DNA from 4 places in the Streptomyces sp. NPDC101178 genome. Region 4 is predicted to be linked to each of the others. Evidence: riboswitches for the same ligand, from Rfam matches in the RefSeq annotation. Region 4 holds a riboswitch; each other region holds the start of a gene.
The links. Region 4 has a riboswitch for cobalamin ahead of ACIRR8_RS27655 (cobalamin biosynthesis protein). Riboswitches for the same ligand answer to the same signal wherever they lie in the genome.
Positions count from the first base shown of each region.

Region 1: linked by a shared signal. The riboswitch ahead of ACIRR8_RS06835 (ribonucleoside-diphosphate reductase subunit alpha) and the one ahead of ACIRR8_RS27655 (cobalamin biosynthesis protein) in region 4 are both predicted to bind cobalamin.
Region 2: linked by a shared signal. The riboswitch ahead of ACIRR8_RS12485 (FecCD family ABC transporter permease) and the one ahead of ACIRR8_RS27655 (cobalamin biosynthesis protein) in region 4 are both predicted to bind cobalamin.
Region 3: linked by a shared signal. The riboswitch ahead of ACIRR8_RS19995 (ABC transporter substrate-binding protein) and the one ahead of ACIRR8_RS27655 (cobalamin biosynthesis protein) in region 4 are both predicted to bind cobalamin.

Region 1 covers NZ_JBIWOZ010000002.1:606,758-608,947, reverse strand. The annotation lists gene ACIRR8_RS06835 (ribonucleoside-diphosphate reductase subunit alpha) at 1-1,025, opposite strand, end outside; cobalamin riboswitch at 1,159-1,293, opposite strand; gene ACIRR8_RS06830 (GNAT family N-acetyltransferase) at 1,346-1,855, opposite strand; gene ACIRR8_RS06825 (hypothetical protein) at 1,855-2,190, opposite strand, start outside.
Region 2 covers NZ_JBIWOZ010000004.1:16,203-18,392, reverse strand. The annotation lists gene ACIRR8_RS12490 (antibiotic biosynthesis monooxygenase family protein) at 217-552, opposite strand; cobalamin riboswitch at 744-877, shown strand; gene ACIRR8_RS12485 (FecCD family ABC transporter permease) at 977-2,086, shown strand; gene ACIRR8_RS12480 (ABC transporter ATP-binding protein) at 2,086-2,190, shown strand, end outside.
Region 3 covers NZ_JBIWOZ010000006.1:410,218-412,407, forward strand. The annotation lists gene ACIRR8_RS19990 (FecCD family ABC transporter permease) at 1-143, opposite strand, end outside; gene ACIRR8_RS19995 (ABC transporter substrate-binding protein) at 197-1,255, opposite strand; cobalamin riboswitch at 1,316-1,501, opposite strand; gene ACIRR8_RS20000 (beta-ketoacyl-[acyl-carrier-protein] synthase family protein) at 1,597-2,190, opposite strand, start outside.
Region 4 covers NZ_JBIWOZ010000011.1:55,163-57,352, forward strand. The annotation lists gene ACIRR8_RS27645 (anion permease) at 1-72, shown strand, start outside; gene ACIRR8_RS27650 (hypothetical protein) at 85-321, shown strand; cobalamin riboswitch at 471-605, shown strand; gene ACIRR8_RS27655 (cobalamin biosynthesis protein) at 767-1,747, shown strand; gene ACIRR8_RS27660 (cobyric acid synthase) at 1,744-2,190, shown strand, end outside.

The DNA.
Region 1 (2,190 bases), on a different contig from region 4:
TGCGTACGCCGCTGGTCCTCACCGGTGTTGTCGCGGAGCTCCAGGAACTCCTCGATGTCCGCGTGCCAGGTCTCCAGATAGACCGCCGCCGCGCCCTTGCGCCGGCCGCCCTGGTTCACCGCCGCCACGGAGGCGTCCAGCGTCTTGAGGAACGGCACGATGCCGTTGGAGTGGCCGTTGGTGCCCCGGATCAGCGAACCGCGGGCGCGGATACGGGAGTAGGAGAGGCCGATGCCGCCCGCGTGCTTCGAGAGGCGCGCCACCTGGTGGTAGCGGTCGTAGATCGAGTCCAGCTCGTCCTTGGGCGAGTCCAGCAGGTAGCAGGAGGACATCTGCGGGTGCCGGGTGCCGGAGTTGAAGAGCGTGGGGGAGGAGGGGAGGTAGTCCAGCTTGCTCATCAGCCCGTAGAGCGCGGTGACCTCGTCCAGCGCCCGCACCGACTCGTCCTCGGCGAGGCCCGCGGCCACCCGCAGCATGAAGTGCTGCGGGGTCTCGATGACCTGGCGGGTGATCGGGTGGCGCAGCAGGTAACGGCTGTGCAGCGTACGGAGACCGAAGTAGCCGAACCGGTCGTCCGCGCCCTCCGCCAGCGTCCGCTCCACCAGCGCGTCCAGCGCCTTCGCGTGCAGCTCCACGAAGGCGGCCGTGCGGTCCGCGATCAGCCCCTCGCGGTGGCCCACGGCGACCGAGGCGGAGAAGGAGGTGGCGCCCTGGCCCGCGGCCTCGTCGGCGATCGTACGGGTCAGCAGCCGGGCGGCGAGTTTGGAGTACGCCGGGTCCTCGGAGATCAGACCCGCCGCCGCCTCGGTGGCCAGCGAGCGCAGCTCGGCCTCGTCGGAGCGGGCGTTGCGCCCACGCAGAGCGGAGGCGGCGACCCGTCCGGGATCGGTGTCGGGCAGATCGACGGTGAGGTCGGTCAGGGTCCGCAACAGGGCGGTCCCGGGTCCGTCGTTCGTGCCTTCGCCGGACGTGGTGGAGGCAGCGGATTCGGTGGCTGAAACCGGATCGGCGGGCGCGATGGTCACTGGGCTTTCCCTCGCTCGGCTGGGGCCGGCGGCGAGCGGGGAAACCGGGCAGCACGATGCCCTTCGGGGCAGCACTGCTCACGGCGTCCACCGGCCCATCCGCGAGGCCCGGACGTCTGGCGTCCGGTTCGGTCGAGCCGGACGCGCTGTCGACAGGTCTTCGGACTTCGGGTGTGCAAAGCACACTGATCACACCGTTGCGGGACAGTTCCGGATTCGCACCGGATTCCCCTGCGGCGACAGCGAGGTCGAGCATACATGTGGGGGCCGCCAGATGATGCGGCCCCCACATGTTGTGTCGCGTCGATTTCATACGCCCCTCAGGAGACCGCCTCCAGCTCCAGCCGGAAGGTCATGAGGCGCAGGCCCGGCACCGGCTCCCAGTCCCGCTCAGGGGTCCGCAGAAAGCCGAGCCGACGGTAGATCCCATGGGCCGGGAGCATGGCCGGCTGCGTCGACAGCACCAGAGCCCGGACACCTTCGGCGGACCGGGCCCGCTCGACGCACGCCCGTACGAGCGCCTCTCCCACGCCCCGTCCGCGCCCCGCGCGGGCCACGGCCAGCATCCGGAACTCGGCCTCGTCCGGACCGGAGATTTCGCGCCACGGAGTGCCGGGAGCGGCATACGTCACACCACCGAGCACCACCCCGTCCGCGTCGAGCGCCACGAGCACCTCGGCCTCGGCCGCCCGCCGCTCCACCGCCCGCAGTTCGAGGAGGTACGGGTCCTGCGGGCCGTCCAGCAGCCCATCGCCGAGATACGCCTCGGCGATGATCCCGCCGAGTACGGCGTACTCGGCGGGCTCCGCCACTCTGATCGTCAGATCCATCAGCCGCTCGCTCCCACTTCGTTGTCCGGCGCGCCGTCGCCCACCGGCGGCAGGTCGCCGCGCTCGACCGGCTGCTGCCCGGAGCCGTCACCGGCGGGCGGCAGCACCCGGTCCAGCTCGTGGTCGTCGGCGCGGTGGGCGGCCAGCGCCGCCGACCGCAGTGTCGCCCGGTCCACCTGCTCGCGCGCCCCGCTCACCGTGATCACGAGACCGTCCTGCTCCTGGGCGTACGCGTGGCCCGACTCCGTGGCCCGGTACCACTGTTCGCCGTCCCGCTCGCACGTCACCAGGGCCTCCTGGCCGCCGGCGGGCGCGGAGCCGTCCGTGCAGTCGGC
Region 2 (2,190 bases), on a different contig from region 4:
CGCGCTGAACTCTTACGGAGGGACCTCGCCCCGATCACCGCTCACCGGCCCCCCGTTACCGATCTTAGGAAACGCCCTGGCCGCAGGGGATCAACCGCCGGGAGGAGACGCCGTGGGCCCTGAGTCTGACCCGGGGCGCCGCGAAGGGATACGACAGCACCGGGTGACACGGGCGCACTCTCATACCGGAGGGTCACACCCATGCCACCCGGCTGTCTACTCAGCGGTAGCCGGCCCGGCCTGCTGCACCACCTCGAAGGACCACACGGTGGACCCGCTCGCCGCCGGCTTGGGACGCTCGCCGCCTTCGGCGCCGCCACCGCCCTGGTGCGCGGCCTTCATCGGGCCCTCCATCCAGGCCTGGAAGGAGGCCTCGTCACGCCAGCGCGTGTAGACGAGGTAGTTGTCCGTGCCCTCGACGGGCCGGAGAAGCTCGAACCACTCGAATCCGTCGGAGTTCTCGACGGCATGGGCCCGGGACGCGAAGCGCTTCTCCAGCACCTCGCGCTGTTCCTGGGGGACGGTCAGCACATTGATCTTGACTACGCTCATGTCCTCATCCTGCCGTACGGCCCCCGCCCGGAAGAGCGGCGGCCCCGCCGCGCAGGCGAACGAGCCGGGCCGCCCGAGCCGGCTCCTGGCATCAGGCCCCCGCTACGGCCCGCCGGTGCGAGCGGACGATCCGGCGCCGGATCGGGTCGACGTCCAGGATCCTGGGCCGACCGGGAGCCCTGCCCCGAAGACAGTGCGGACGCAACCGATATGCTGCGACCTCCCCGCGGGGGAAGTCCGGTCGAAGTCCGGCGCTGACCCGCAACGGTAGGCGGAACCCTCGGTTCTGTAAGCCCGATCACCCGTGGCGGAACAGGCTCCTGACCATTCGCCGTGGACTGCGAAGGGCGCTGCGCGGGACGGCCGCCGTCCGGGCTGCTCCTCCTTGCGCGCTCGTACGGCCCGAGGCGAAAGCGACCGCCCTGTGGCCACGTCTCCCGACCGCATACCCGCCAAGCCGTCGCGCCCCTCGCGCGGCGGCACCGGACCGGCACCACCCCGCCGCGTACCCGTGCCGGTCCTCCTGGCCGCCCTGTCCCTCGCCCTTCCGCTCTCGCTCGTCTGCGGGGCCGGACTCGGCGCGTCCGGGCTCTCCTGGAGCGAGGTGCTCCGCTATCTGTGGGCCGGGCTGACCGGCGGAGCCATCGGGCCCGACGAGGTGTCGGCGTACACCATCGTCTGGGAACTGCGCCTGTCGCGGGCCGTGCTGGCCGCCATCGTCGGAGCGGGTCTGTCGGCCATCGGTGTCGCCGTCCAGGCCATGGTCCGCAACGCGCTCGCGGACCCGTTCGTGCTCGGTATCTCCTCCGGAGCGGCGGTCGGCGCCAACGCCGTCCTGATCTTCGGTGCGCTGGGGGCGCTGGGCATCTGGGCCCTGTCCACCGCGGCGTTCGTCTCGGCGCTGCTCGCCATGACGCTCGTCTACGCGGTCGCCCGCACCGAACGCGGACTGACCCCGCTACGGCTGGTCCTGACGGGGACCGCGATGTACTACGGCTTCTCGGCCGTCACCACGTTCATGGTCTTCGCGGCCGAGCGCGGCGAGGCGGCCCGCTCCGCGATGATGTGGCTGCTCGGCAGCCTCAGCGGGGCCAACTGGGCCTCCGTACCGATCGCCGCGGCCGTGGTACTCGCCGGCCTCGCCCATCTCGCCTGGTCGGCACGGCGCTTGAACGCCCTCGCCATGGGGGACGAGACCGCGGCGGCGCTGGGCGTGGACCCCGGCAGACTGCGCAAGGAGCTCTTCCTGGTCTCCGCGGCCGTCACGGGAGCGGTCGTCGCGGTGAGCGGAGCGATCGGCTTCGTCGGCCTGATGGTCCCGCACGCCGTACGGATGCTGGTGGGCGCGGACCACCGCCGGCTGCTGGCCGTCGCACCGCTCGCCGGAGCCGTCCTGCTGATCTGGGTGGACATCCTCTCGCGCGTCGTGCTGGCACCCGTGGAACTTCCGGTGGGCGTCCTCACCGCCGTCATCGGCGTCCCCTGCTTCATCCTGCTGATGCGCCGCCGGTCCTACTCCTTCGGAGGCATCTGATGCGGATCGACATCGACGCGCTGACCGTCGAGATCGCCGGCGCACGGCTGGTGGACGAGGTGACCCTGGGCGCGGCCGAGGGCCGGTTCGTCGGCCTGGTCGGT
Region 3 (2,190 bases), on a different contig from region 4:
GACCAGACGTCCGGGACGGAGATCCTGGCCGGGCCGATCGTGACGGCGACGGCTACGGAGAGCAGCAGGAGCAGGAGTCCGCCGGTCCAGATCAGCGCCTGCACCGGCACGCCGACCCGCCGTACGTCAGCGGGCCGCTCCACCGTCGGGCTGCCGCTACTCACCCCGCGCGCCTTCACCGTCGGATTCCCGCCGCTCACCCCGCGAGCCCGAAGGCGCGCAGCCCGGCGGCGACGCGCTCAAGTCCCTCGACCGTCCGGATGGTGGGGTTCATGGCCTGGCCGCTGAGCAGCACGTACCGGCGGTTCTTGACGGCGTCCATGGTCTTGGTGACCGGGTTGGACTCCAGGAACTCGATCTTCTTCTCGGCGCTCTCGGCCGTCTGCATGGTGCGGCTCAGGTCGCCGATGACCAGGACGTCGGGGTTGCGGTCGGCGACGGTCTCCCAGCTGATCTGGGGCCATTCGTCGTGGGTGTCGTCGAAGACGTTCTTCGCGCCGAGCTCCTTGGTGATGACACCCGGCGCGCCGCAGCAGCCGGCGAGGTAGGGGGCCTTGGAGTCGGAGAACCAGTAGAGGAGCGAGGCGTCCGAGGCGTCGATGCCGTCGGTGGCCTTCGCCACCCTCGCCCGGAGCTTCTTCACCAGGGCGTCACCGCGCTCGGGGACGCCGAACACCTGGGAGAGTTCGCGGACTTCGGTGTAGACGCTGTCCATGGTGAGGGGTGCTGTACGGGCTCCGTCACCGCCGCCGCTGTTGTCCTTGCCGGTGCAGTCGGCGGGCGAGATGTAGGTGGGGACGCCGAGCTTCTCGAACTGTTCGCGTGGGGCGACGCCGCCCTTGGCGAGGGTGGAGGCGAAGGAGGCGGAGAGGAAGTCGGGCTCCTTGTCGAGGACCTTCTCGGATGAGGGCCGGTTCTCCGATATGCGCTCGACGCCCGCGTTGGCCTTCTCCAGGCCCTTCATGACCGGGTCGCTCCAGGTGGCGGTGGCCGCGAGCCGGTCGGCGAGGCCGAGCGACAGGAGGATCTCCGTCGATCCCTGGTCCACCGAGACGGCCTGCCGCGGTGGCGCCTTCACGGTGACGGTGCGCCCGCAGTTCTTCAGGGTGAGCGGGAAGCCTTCGGCCTTGGCGGCGCTGCCGCCGCCGTCACCGGAGGAGGAGGCTCCACTTCCGCCGCAGGCGGTGAGGAGGACGGCGCCGGCCGCGAGGAGGGCGGCGGTGCGTATCGGGGCGGGGGTGGCCATGGGCAGCACGGAGGACCTCGGTGTCTCTGGGCCCAGCCGCGGAGCCCGTCGTACGGTCCCGTGCCCCGGGTGCGGAGCACGGGTGCCAGCAGGTCTTCGGACTCGGGTTCGTCCGGGCGGGACGCCTTCCCGGAGCGCGTGTGCTCCAGTGGCCGTGGCCCCGCCCGTCCCCCTCACCGCTGCGCGTCAGTTCCGGTCTCGCACCGGATTCCCTGACCCCGTCGCTGGGGTTCGACTGGCCCCGGCAAGCTATCACGGGTCTTCGCGCAGCTCAGAGCCGGTGCGGGACCGCTTCATCGGTCGGGCCGGTGCGGCGCGGGATCGTCCCGCCGCACCGGCCCGGCCCACCTCTACGGCGCTTGCAGCGCGATCACCGCGTTCTGTCCGCCGAAGCCGAAGGAGTGGCTGACGGCCCGTCGTACGGGCACCTCACGCGGTGCCTTGGTGACGCAGTCGATGGCGAACCCGGGGTCCGGGGCGTCCAGGTTGGCGATCGGTGGGACGATGCCGTGCTGGAGCGTCAGGACGGTCAGTCCCGCCTCGATGGCTCCGGCCGCTCCCATGCAGTGGCCCAGGACACCCTTGGGAGCGGTGACGGGCGGCCGGTGCGGGTAGGCCCGGCCGATGAGAGCGGCTTCCGTCGCGTCGTTCAGCGGGGTCGAGGTGCCGTGCGCGTTGACGTGGTCGACGTCCTCGGCGCGCCAGCCCGCGTCCCTCAGCGCCGCGTCGACGGCGGCCTCGGCGACCGCACCGGAGGGGTGCGGGGAGGTCGGGTGGTGGGCGTCGGTCGTGGCGCCGGTGCCGGCGAGCAGCGCACGGGGGGCCGCCCCTCTGGCCCGGGCGTCCTCGGCCCGTTCCAGGACCATGATCGCGGCGCCTTCGCCCATGACGAGCCCGGCCCGGTCGGCGGCGAAGGGACGGCAGAGACGGGCGGGGTCCCCGTC
Region 4 (2,190 bases):
GTCGCCGAGCTCTCGACCACCATCCCGGCCCCGGCCTCCGACGACACGCCCCGCCCCACGGCCACGGTGTAAGGACAGATCCGTATGAAAATCGACTGGGCAGCACTCGCCTCCGTCTTCGGTGTCAGTCTCGTGGTCACCGTCGCACTGGTCGGCGTCTTCACCCTGGGCATCGTCGCCCTCTCCAAGCTGTCGGCCCCGGCCGGCAGTGCCACCGGTGCCACCGGCGGTTCGGCCGCACTGGCGCGCACCGGCGCCTACGCCGCCTTCGCGGCGTGCGTGGCGGCGGTCGCGTACGGGATCTATCTGATCGTCGCCTGACCGCACCTCGACGCGTTCCTCCGGGCCGGACACACCACCGTGTGTCCGGCCCGATGTGCGTCTGCGCACACCGGCCCTTCGCAGGTCAACAGCAAGTTGACGGCCGTTCTCGCAGCGTGGTGGACTGCCGGAGCCATTTACGGCGACAGAAGAGGAAGCCGGTGCGAATCCGGCGCGGTCCCGCCACTGTCACCGGGGAGCACTCCCCCACACCGGATGTCACGGCCCTCCTGACCGAGGGCTGGAAGGCCGGGGGAACTGCGGATCCGGAAGCCAGGAGACTCTTGTCGCCGGTCACGTCGAACCAGGGCGCGGACCCTGAGTGAGGACATAAGCCATGCCCGGCCGCCGTGCGCCGCATCCTGTGCCTCTTCCCGTGGTTCTCGCGGTACCTCTCGCGCTACCTCTTCGTGCCGGAACGCCCCTGCCCACGGCAGGTTGAACCGTGCGTGTCGATCGCGTTTTCGCGTACGGCGCCACCGCCGGGCTGATCGCCGACGCGGCTCTCGGCGACCCGCGCCGGGGCCATCCCGTCGCCGGTTTCGGCCGGGCGGCCGCGCGGGTGGAGTCCCTGCTGTGGCGGGACGACCGGGGCCGGGGCGCGCTGCACACGCTGCTCTGCGCCGGAGGCGCCGTGGGAGCCGCCGCGCTGGCCGCCCGTGCCGTACGGAACCGTCCCGCGCTCGCCGTCGCGCTGACGGCCGCCACCACCTGGTCGGTCGTCGGCGGTACGTCGCTGGGCCGGGAGGCCCGCGCCATCGGAGGCGCGCTGGCCGCCGGGGACCTGGAGCTGGCCCGGGAGCGGCTGCCGCACCTGTGCGGGCGTGATCCGCAGGCCCTGGACGGGCCGCAGATCGCCCGCGCGGTCGTGGAGTCGGTCGCGGAGAACACCTCGGACGCCGTCGTCGGCGCGCTGGTGTGGGGCGCGATCGGCGGGGTGCCGGGGCTCGTCGGCTTCCGGGCCGTGAACACGCTCGACGCGATGGTCGGCCACAAGTCGCCCCGCCACCGGCGTTACGGCTGGGCCTCGGCCCGCCTGGACGACGTGGCGGGATGGCCCGGCGCACGGCTGACGGCCGCGCTGGCCGTGGTGGCCGGCGGGCGGCCCGTGGAGGCCGTACGCGCCTGGAAGGCGGACGCGGGGCGCCATCCGAGCCCGAACGCGGGGCCGGTGGAGGCCGCGTTCGCGGGAGCGCTCGGCGTACGGCTCGGCGGGACGCTGGCGTACGCCGGGCGCGTCGAACACCGGCCGGTGCTGAACGGTGCGTCGGGCCAGGAGGTCCGGAGCGCCGACATCGAGCGCGCCGTGCGGCTGTCGCGGCGGGTGAGCGTGCTGGCCCTCGGCGTGTGCGTGGCGGGCAGGTCGGTCGCGGGGCGCCTGGTCGCGGGACGGTTGTCGGCAGGACAGAGGCGGGGACGGGCATGAGTGGTGGGCTGCTGGTCGCGGGGACGACCTCGGACGCGGGCAAGAGCGTCGTCACGGCGGGCATCTGCCGCTGGCTGGTGCGCCGGGGAGTGAAGGTCGCGCCGTTCAAGGCGCAGAACATGTCCCTCAACTCCTTCGTGACCCGTGAGGGCGCGGAGATCGGACGCGCGCAGGCCATGCAGGCACAGGCCGCCCGGGTCGAGCCGACCGCGCTGATGAACCCGGTGTTGCTCAAGCCCGGCAGCGACCGCTCCAGCCAGGTCGTCCTGATGGGCAAGCCGGTCGGCGAGATAAGCGCCCGTGGGTACCACGGCGGCCGGCAGGAGGCGCTGCTCGGGACGGTCACGGACTGTCTGGAGCAGCTCCGGTCGGCCTATGACGCGGTGATCTGTGAGGGGGCGGGCTCGCCTGCGGAGATCAATCTGCGGCGGACCGACATCGTG